3 regions of the Amphritea japonica ATCC BAA-1530 genome follow, and region 1 is predicted to be linked to each of the others. Evidence: predicted binding sites of a transcription regulator. Region 1 holds the regulator's gene; each other region holds the start of a gene.

Region 1 (3,285 bases):
CTCCATCTGGTTATGCGCCAGTGTTCCATGGGTGATTAATGCAACTCTTCCGCTAAGAGGCTGTTCATCAATCCGCTGCAAATTGGCATTAAGGATAAGATTTTCATGCTTTATATTGACCTCTTCCGCGTATGAATGGCTGCAAAACAGAACTGAGATGACTAGAGCGGTGATATAGGCAGGCCGGTTAAACATAACGGTTTACTCTTACTTATATAGTATTTTTATCATTGTTATATTCATATAACCTAAAGAAATATGCAACTGTATAATAGTCGCAGATATTTTTGAAAGAGGATTGGAGGAGCGTATTTATAGTTGAATCATGCAGGGAAGCAGTCACGGCAATTGCTATCAGGAAGATAAAAGTACCGGACGCTGATACTAGACCAGGGAAGACCTGTAAAGCCATCCCCGGTGATAGGGTCTTTGATTAGAGTCCCTCGTAGGCGAGCAGCGCATGGACAGGTATGCCAGACTGCTGAATTTTTTCAGAGCCTCCAAGATCGGGCAGGTCAATGAGGGTTGCCGTTTCGTATACCTCTGCGCCTAACTCTTTAATAATAGTGCAGGCAGCGAGGACGGTGCCCCCTGTGGCGATAAGGTCATCAAACACAAGAACTTTATCTCCTTCAGTTACCGCGTCAATCTGCATCTCTACAGCGGCGGTACCGTATTCCAATGCATATTCTCGCTGAATTGTTTTACCGGGTAATTTCCCTTTCTTACGTACCAGGACCAATGGGATATTGAGTTGATATGCCATGATAGAGCTGATGAGAAAGCCTCGGGCGTCAATGCTGGCTATATGAGTAATATCAGTATCGATATAACGCTGGATAAATTCATCAGAGATCATGCGTAGCGCTTTTGGATCTTTAAACAGAGGGGTGATGTCTCTGAACATGACGCCGGGTTCCGGCCAATCCGGAATCGTGCGCATGACTGACTTTATGTAACATTCATCGAAGCTCATCAGAATTACCTTAAAACAGAATGACTTTGGAGACAAAATAATACCCGCTAAGTGCGGGTATTACTTTGCTTCAGATGGGAAGTTAAGTGCTAGGGCAGGATTTCTCTTCACAGGTTTCTTCTTCCTGTGATTCACCCGAGAGTTTGAAAATCTCATCAATATTGGTTAGCTCAATCTCTTTACCATCGACCCGAACCAATTCCATTTTCTGGAACCGGGTAAAGATCCGGCTAACAGTTTCGACCGCAAGCCCCAAATAGTTACCGATTTCGTTACGGGACATTGAAAGCCGAAAACTAATGGCTGAATAGCCCCGTGCTTTGAAACGGTTAGATAGCTTAACCAGAAATGTCGCGACCCGCTGTTCCGCGTTTTTCTTACTTAATAACAGCATCATCTGCTGATCATCGCGAATCTCTTTGCTCATCGTACGAAGGATCTGGCGGCGCAGTTCTGGAAGTTGTCCAGAAAGGTCATCGAGTCGCTCAAAGGGGATTTCGCAGACGGTGGTGGTTTCCAGAATTTTTGCCGATACCGGGTATTCTTCATTATCAAAACCACTCATTCCAACCAGTTCACCTGGGAAGTAGAACCCGGTGATCTGCTCTTCGCCCTCGTTAGTCAGAGTATAGGTTTTGATCGTGCCCGCACGGATAGCATATACAGATGAAAAAGGTTCGCCTTGGTGGAACAGGTGTTCACCTTTTTTGAGTGGGCGGCTTTTATCGATAATATCGTCAAGCCGGTCCATCTCTGTCATATTGAGGGACACGGGTAAGCACAGTGAGCTCAAGCTGCAAGTACCGCAGTGGACCTGTTGCAAGCTATGTAGTTTCCCTTCAGATGCCTTATGGTTACCCATAAATGATGTCCTGTATTCGTTGTTATAGACGTAGCTAACACAAGATTATCTACTAAAATTCGAGCCGGGTGAAGCTTTTCCCGTATCAAATGATGCGGGAAAACCCCTTTGTCGGCGACTGCTTTGGAATATACGCGTCAAATGACATGCATATTCTGCGGATCAGCAGCCGTCCTGCCGGGGTCACTTCAATGTTGTCATCAGTGAGTACAACCAGGCCATCCCCAGTGAATTTTTCCAGTTCCTGCAGTTCTTCAGTAAAGTAGTCAGCAAAGGATATTTCAAACTGATCTTCAATATCTTTTTTATGTAACTGGAAATGACAGATTAATTGGGTAATCACTGCTCGGCGGATTCTGTCATCCCGTGTCAGGGTGACCCCGCGCTTAATAGCATCATTACGTGATTCTACTGCAGCAGAATAAAGGGCGATGTCATGTTCATTCTGATAGTAAACATCACCAATCTGGCTAATAGACGACACACCCATGGCTACCAGATCGCAATCACTGTGAGTCGTATACCCCTGGAAATTTCGATGTAACTTCCCGCTTTGTTGAGCCAGGGCCAGTTCGTCATCAGGTTTAGCAAAGTGGTCCATGCCGATATATACATAACCTGCATCAATTAGTTTGCTAATCGTTGTTTCTAGAATGGCCAGCTTAGTCTCAGGGCTAGGCAGATCTTCAGCTTTGATATGACTTTGTGACCTGAATCGGTCTGGCATATGAGCATAGTTAAATACCGATAAGCGATCAGGGTCGAGCTCGATAATGGTATCAAGGGTTTTCGTGAAGCTATCCAGGGTCTGGTGTGGGAGACCATAAATAAGGTCGATGTTAATTGAGCGGAACCCCAGGCGACGAGACTCATATAATACATCGGCGATCTCTTCTACGGGCTGCACCCGGTTCACCGCTTCCTGCACTTTAAGCTCGACATCCTGAACACCAAAACTTACTCGATTGAAACCGATTTCACGCAGGACTTTTAACATTTCGTGATCGACTTCACGGGGATCAATTTCAATTGAATAGTCTCCGGAGTCATCATCCAGAAGCTTGAAATTATCACGCAACTTCTGCATCAGCTGGATCATCTGATCATTACTGATAAAGGTCGGAGTACCTCCGCCAAAATGGAGCTGCTCAACAACGCGATCTTCGGAATACCATTCTGAAAGCTGAGCCATCTCTTTATACAAGGTATCAAGGTAGGGTTGTGCTTTCTTTCGGTTGCGTGTGATTACCTTATTACAGGCGCAGTAATAACAAACGTGAGCACAAAAAGGGATATGTACATAGAGTGACAATGGGGTATTAAGGTCAGCAGTTTGTTGGCCTGTGTTAACCAGTTCGCTAGCAGAAAGTTCAGGATCAAACTGTATTGCCGTTGGATACGAGGTGTAGCGCGGGCCTGATAGGTCATAGCGGCGGATCAGATCGAG
Region 2 (3,285 bases), 120 kb from region 1:
GGTAACTGCTTTTATGAGCCAACCATTCTGACCAATGTAGATGACAACATGAGTATCTTCTCTGAAGAGATCTTTGGACCGGTTGCGCCTGTCTTTAAGTTCAGTAGTGAAGAACAGGCTATTTCGATGGCGAACGATACAGAGTTTGGCCTGGCAGCCTATCTGTATACCGAGAACGTGGGTCGTATCTGGCGTGTGTCTGAAGGAATTGAGTACGGTATGGTTGGCGTGAATGAAACCGCTATCAGCTCTGAGGTCATTCCATTCGGAGGCGTGAAAGAGTCTGGGCAGGGCCGTGAAGGTTCAAAGTATGGTCTGGATGATTACCTGGAAACTAAATATATCTGTATCGGTGGTATCCAGCGTTAAAGGCTATGTTGATACTGAAGCGGTGGTAACAGCCTGTTACTTCGCTTATTTAGGTAAAAAAAGGAGCTCTTTTAGAGCTCCTTTTTTGTTAAATGAATCAGTTACAGACTGAAAACAACGTTTACCTGGCCGGTACCGGAGCTTGGGAAGTACTCACCGATAATTTCACCTTTACCTTCGTACTTATCCCAACCCAGGGCGCCGAACAGCATTGCGGTATCGTGCATACCACCTTCACCGCTACACAGGTCAGCGTATTCAGGCAGCATTTTCAGGAAAGTAGAGATTTCACCCTGCTGCCACAGATCTAACACCCGTAGGTCAACCTGGCGGTTGAACTCTTTAGAGATGGTGAATGTACCGTTATTGGCTTCGTAGTCATCATTCGCCCAGATAGCGTGTGACAGGGAACCGGATGCAATCAGCATAACCTTGCTATCACTTGCTTCGATCGCTTCACGGATCGCTTCACCCAGGATGCGGGAGGATTCGATGCTGTGAACGGTACACCAGCCGGCAACAGAAACAACTTTCAGGTCACTCTCTGGATTCATATAGCGCATTGGAACCAGGGTGCCGTATTCCAGATCCAGGGATTCAACCTGATGTGAGAGGGTGTATACACCTTTTTCAGTCGCTTTCTCAGCGATCAGGTCACCCAGTGCAGAGTTACCGGTGTATTCATATTCCATATTCTGGATGAAGTGAGGGAACTCGTTACTGGTGTAAACGCCCTTGAAGTGATCACGGGAGTTAATGTGGTAACCATTGTTGACCAACCAGTGGGTATCCAGGACAACAACTGTGTCAGCTCCCGCTTCACGTGCGCGACGGGCAATCTCTTTATGGCCGTCAATGGCTTGCTGTCGTGTGCCTTCCAGTGGGCCTGGTCGTTCAGATAATAGCATTGTTGGTACGTGGGTAACTTTTGCTGCCAGTACAATCTCGCCCATGGTCAAACCTCATTTGATTTTTATAAGTATGTTGAAAGGGCCAGATTAATCTGTATATGACCTGCACCCGGAAAATGTATTATAGTTAATATATTAACTATATGTAAGATTAGTTAGTCTGCAGATTACTGTCAAAGGCTACTATTCATTTCCTGACCCAGATCATCTAAATGTAAACTTTGACTGGGAGTACCAGAGAAATAGGTGAGTTTCTAACAGGAGAGGAACCAGGGCGCCCTGACCCAGAGAAAGCTGCAGAGGGTCAATAGGTTGCTGGATGACGATAGGGTTATAACGCAGGTTAGCCGCTGAGTGGATTTTGGAAAAATATTGGATCAGGTTGTGTCGTTTATGCCTGTGTTGTACTACTTTTCCTGTTTTAGACGCTAATTGTCTTGTGAATCTGATTCCAGTTCGGTGAGTTCTTTCAATAGTTGAGACAGTTCAGTTAATTTCTCGGTGCCGTATAGATCGGTAAAACGCTTATATTTTGCTTCTACATCGGGGCTGAGGCGAGTGAACAATACTTGAGACTTTTCAGTTAAGCGTATCAGGGTGCGGCGCTGATCTTCTTCAGACTTCTTACGGGTGATATAGCCCTGGTGCTCAAGTCGTTTGATAATGCCGGTCAGGCTTGGGCTAAGGATACAGCAGTGGTCTGCCAATTGCTTAGACTCAAGCTCACCGAACGCTTTCAGGGCTCTGAGTACACGCCACTGCTGTTCAGTAATATTATTCTCCTGAAGCAAGGGGCGGAAAAAAGCCATCGTTGCTTCTCGGGCTTTCAGGAGTTGCAGTGGTAAGGAATCTTCAAATTTTCGCATAGGATGTTCTTTTTAAGAGCTTTTTATCTATTCTTACGATTCATGCTTAGTGATGCAAACTTTTTTTTAGTTATGGCCTTTACCTGTCTTATTTTCGCCATTTTAAATAACCGTGAAGCAGTAAGGTGACAATCACTACTCCACCGCCCTGCAAAGCGGAAGGGCTTGGGGCTTCATTTATAAACAGCCAGACCAGCAGGGGACCAAATACTGTTTCCAACAGCATCAGCATACCCACCTCAGCGGCAGAAATGCGCGTGGGTCCCAGAGTAATTAAAACGAACGCTATCGGGATAACAATCACGCAAAGTAACAACATCCAACCCCAGTCTGCACCGGACAGGGCCAGCGGCGATGCGTTTGGTAAGCTGGTGATAGCGATGAATAACCCAGCGGTTATCAATGCCGGCGTCATATCCCGGTGCTTTACGGCACGATCATTGACAAATTTTGCCGATAAACAAATCGCACAACAGAAGGCCAGCAGGTCCCCGGTAAGGCTGGGGGCTGACCACGAGTCTTTCATCACCCAAACGATGCCGAGCATGCAGATAATAATTGCGACCCAGGTGGACGCTGAGGACTTTTCACCAATAAAAACGCGGGCGATGAGTGCTGCAAATAGAGGCTGAGCACTGATAATTACTAACACATTAGCGACAGAGGTGTGATTGATTGCAGAGACGAAGAAGATCGAACAGAGGGCGTAGAGTCCCGCTGAACGTATACTGGGCCAGTCTCGGTAAAAAAAGGGTTTACCTGGATATCGGTAGCGGCACCAGAAAGCAACCGTCAGGCTCATTAGTAGACCACGCCAGAACAATAAACTGAAAGAGTCTGCATCGATCAGGCGTATTAGCAGGGCATCAAAACTCAATACCAGGACGCCGAGTGCTGTCAGTAGAAAGCCTTTAAGGTATTCAGAATTCATAGAGACTCTCTCAGGCTTTTTCATGATTACACAGTGCATTCTTGAGCGAATAGCAAAGTGGATTGAGATGATCCGGCATTGTATCTGTATTTCAATTAAACAACAGTGCTGAAAGCGACTAAAACAGTACGGAAGTATCATAGTGCTTCTGTGATCAACTCCTAAACTGGAATAAATGGCTCAGGAGGTCGATGATGAAGTGTTTTTT
Region 3 (3,285 bases), 160 kb from region 1:
TGGGAATGTTACTGCCATCCATGGGAACAACGCTTACTCTCAGTTATTCCGAAATGGGTTTTATCAGCACGGGTAATTTTGTCGGTTATCTGCTGTCGGTATTTCTCTGCGGCAAGATGATCACCCGTTTTGGAGAACGCAGAACCATCGTTGTTGGTCTGATTTTAATATCAGCCAGCATGCTCATTGTGAGCCTTAGCCAACAGTTATGGCTGATTGTTATAATGTATTTCATTACCGGTATAGGTAGTGGTGCGGCAAATATCACGGCAATGACACTCGTTGCCCATTGGTTTTCCAAGAAATATCGCGGCCGTGCTGCTGGCTATATGATTGTTGGTAATGGTTTGGGAATTATGGCAAGCGGCCTGCTGATACCCTGGTTAAACAGCAACTGGGGCGACTCTGGGTGGCGTATCGGCTGGGCCTCATTCTCGATTATTATTGCCTTACTAACATTGATTATCGCTGCGCTGGTACGCAACAATCCTCATGCATTATCTATAAGCCCGCTGGGTGAAGAACCCGTAGAAGCAACAGCTGCATCCAATGTACAACAAGCACCGGACAACCTTTTAAGACTGATTGCTCATATTGGCGCGATCTATTTCGTGTTTGGTTTTACCTACGTTATTTACGCAACTTTTATCGTCACAACGTTAGTCGATGAATATGGATTTAGTGAGGCTAAAGCCGGATCGCTCTGGATGACAATCGGTGTACTCAGTGTATTCTCCGGCGCTTTATTTGGCTGGATTTCGGACCATTTTGGCCGTAAAGCAGGACTGATTGGTGTATATAGCCTTCAGACAGTTTCTTATCTGCTGGTCGCATTAATGTCAGGCGAATATTCGCTGTATCTGTCAATGATACTGTTTGCCCTTACCGCCTTCAGTATTCCCGCCATTATTGCTGCTATGGTTAGCGATATGCTGCCGCCTTCTGAAGCTGGAAAAGTATTCGGTTATGTGACCTTCTTTTTCGGTGTAGGACAAATTGGCGGGCCGACGATGGCTGGTTATCTGGCCGAGTTAAGCGGCACCTTTTCATCGGGCTACCTGCTTGCTGCGCTGTTAACTTTGACGGGGATTGTGCTGACTTCCTTCCTTAAATATAACAGCAGCACTCAGACATAAATTTTACCTCGATAGACATTTAAATAGTCAGTTAGATAACGGATAGCACTTAACGGATAACGCTTATTAGTCCCACTGTTTTTCTACAGAAGCTGCTAAATTTTACGAATCGATAAATACCCCTATAGATTGCATGGTTAAATTGACGTAGCGCAACTTTTAGTCAAGATACATTTCTACAGTTTTCTAAAACTGTCTTAAATCAATATTCCTCCAGGATAAATAACGTCAAATAGCTGAGTCTTACTTACTGACGCTTATTAAGGGAATATATCGATGAACAAAAAAGTAATTTCTGCAGTAGTAATGGGTGCTTCATTAGCCACAGCAGCAAACTGTATGGCATATGAAGCTGGTGATATGGTTTTGCGTATAGGGCTTGCCAACGTTAACCCAGACACCACAAACAATACTGTAGTACCGGGCTTAGATGTTGAGGATAACACCCAGATTGGTTTAGCCGGAACATTAATGTTGACCAACAATATTGGTGTCGAATTGCTGGCAGCAACACCATTCAAACATGACATTACACTAGACGGAACAAAGGTTGGTGAAACTGAGCATCTCCCACCGACTCTATCTATTCAGTACTACCCTATGGAGAGCAGTTCACCTCTACAGCCTTACATTGGCGTTGGTATCAACTACACAGCCTTCTTCTCTGAGGGTACAACAGGAGCATTGGCAGGCACCAAATTAAAGCTGGATGACTCCTGGGGGCTCAGCGCTCAACTAGGTGTCGATTACTCTATTAATGACCAATGGTTAGTAAATGCTGCCGTTTGGAAAATGGATATCGATACCAATGTTGAAGTCGATGGAACAGACATGGGCGGCCTTGAAATTGACCCTACCGTTTTCATGCTTGGGGTAGGCTACAAGTTCTAATTTAAGCGAAATGCAGTCCTAATGCTGGGGTGGAATATCCATCTCAGCATATCCAGCTAAAAAGTCACAGATTTCTCATTTACCCTTTTCGCGTTTACGCTTTCTATCAGGAATTATATTGCTGAATTCCTTTAACCTGAAGAGCCACTATATGTACAACCAAAATCATCATAAATTAGCATTCAGTAACTTTTGATTTATATTTTATAAGTTGAAAGATTTAATCTTCAGTCTACTTTCTCAATTATGGTCTACCCTTGATCTTAAAGATCATCGGACAAATTGATGCAAAATCTATTCACTAACATCCCTTCTGACCTGCCTAACGAGTTATTCACTGTTTTGTTAGAAAATGACCATCTCACAATTGAACGGATTGTGTCCCGAGGCCAGCAGACACCTGAAAACGACTGGTATGATCAGGATCGTCATGAGTGGGTCTTATTAGTGCAGGGCCGCGCTCGGATAGCTTACTGTGATAGTGAGCCGGTAGAACTTAGCGCCGGACAGTATCTTCATATCCCGGCGCATCGTAAACACCGGGTTGAATGGACATCTCCTACCGAAGATTGCATTTGGCTAGCAATACATTATGGATAATCTGAGCGGACTAAACACTGTCGAAAAACAACAGATCTGATACACTTTTAGGCCTTATAAGTAGCTGCTATGTAACACCAGCTCCGCCCAGTAATAACCGCCATGGAATGAAGATGACTGACACACTACAACTCCCAGTACTCAGCGACAGCACATTAGTCCTAAATAATCGCGTTGCTACCCTTACCTTTCAGCGCCATGACGTTCGTAACGCACTTACAGGTACAGCCTTAATCGATGACCTGGTTACTGTTGCCGAGTGGGTAAATCACACGCCAGATGTTTCAGTACTTATTATTACCGGTGATGGCAGTGCGTTCTCGGCTGGCGGTAACATCAAGGAGATGAGTGAGCGTGACGGCGAGCATAAAGAAGGCGCTTTTGCCGGTGACGTGTATACCGTACAGAATAAATATCGTCTGGGCATCCAGCGTATCCCTTTGGCGATGGCAAAGATCGACATTCCAGTGATCGCTGCGGTCAATGGTCCGGCTATTGGGGCAGGCTTTGATCTTACCTGCATGTGTGACCTTCGTATCGGTTCTTCGAAAGCTCTTCTGGGTGAAACATTTGTTAATCTGGGTATCATCCCTGGCGACGGCGGAGCCTGGTTCCTACAGCGTCTAATCGGTTATCAAAAAGCGGCTGAACTCACGCT

What was found. The regulator FNR, encoded in region 1, switches genes on or off when oxygen is low (the NO sensors DNR and NnrR bind a similar motif). The targets are predictions, from matches to a motif close to TTGATNTANATCAA.
Region 2: a site for FNR is predicted at 1,475-1,488, ahead of hpaD (3,4-dihydroxyphenylacetate 2,3-dioxygenase). Genes of this name have one in related genera too.
Region 3: a site for FNR is predicted at 1,279-1,292, ahead of AMJAP_RS08940 (OmpW/AlkL family protein). Genes of this name have one in related genera too.

The regions. Positions count from the first base shown of each region.
Region 1 is NZ_AP014545.1:2,084,731-2,088,015, reverse strand. Features, by position in the region: gene AMJAP_RS09705 (alpha/beta hydrolase) at 1-195, opposite strand, end outside; gene AMJAP_RS09700 (adenine phosphoribosyltransferase) at 434-976, opposite strand; gene fnr (fumarate/nitrate reduction transcriptional regulator Fnr) at 1,059-1,838, opposite strand; gene hemN (oxygen-independent coproporphyrinogen III oxidase) at 1,924-3,285, opposite strand, start outside.
Region 2 is NZ_AP014545.1:2,202,124-2,205,408, reverse strand. Features, by position in the region: gene AMJAP_RS10335 (NAD-dependent succinate-semialdehyde dehydrogenase) at 1-369, shown strand, start outside; gene hpaD (3,4-dihydroxyphenylacetate 2,3-dioxygenase) at 471-1,322, opposite strand; gene hpaR (homoprotocatechuate degradation operon regulator HpaR) at 1,709-2,146, opposite strand; gene AMJAP_RS10320 (DMT family transporter) at 2,235-3,077, opposite strand; gene AMJAP_RS10315 (hypothetical protein) at 3,269-3,285, shown strand, end outside.
Region 3 is NZ_AP014545.1:1,922,429-1,925,713, forward strand. Features, by position in the region: gene AMJAP_RS08935 (MFS transporter) at 1-1,136, shown strand, start outside; gene AMJAP_RS08940 (OmpW/AlkL family protein) at 1,443-2,027, shown strand; gene AMJAP_RS08945 (cupin domain-containing protein) at 2,313-2,627, shown strand; gene AMJAP_RS08950 (enoyl-CoA hydratase-related protein) at 2,741-3,285, shown strand, end outside.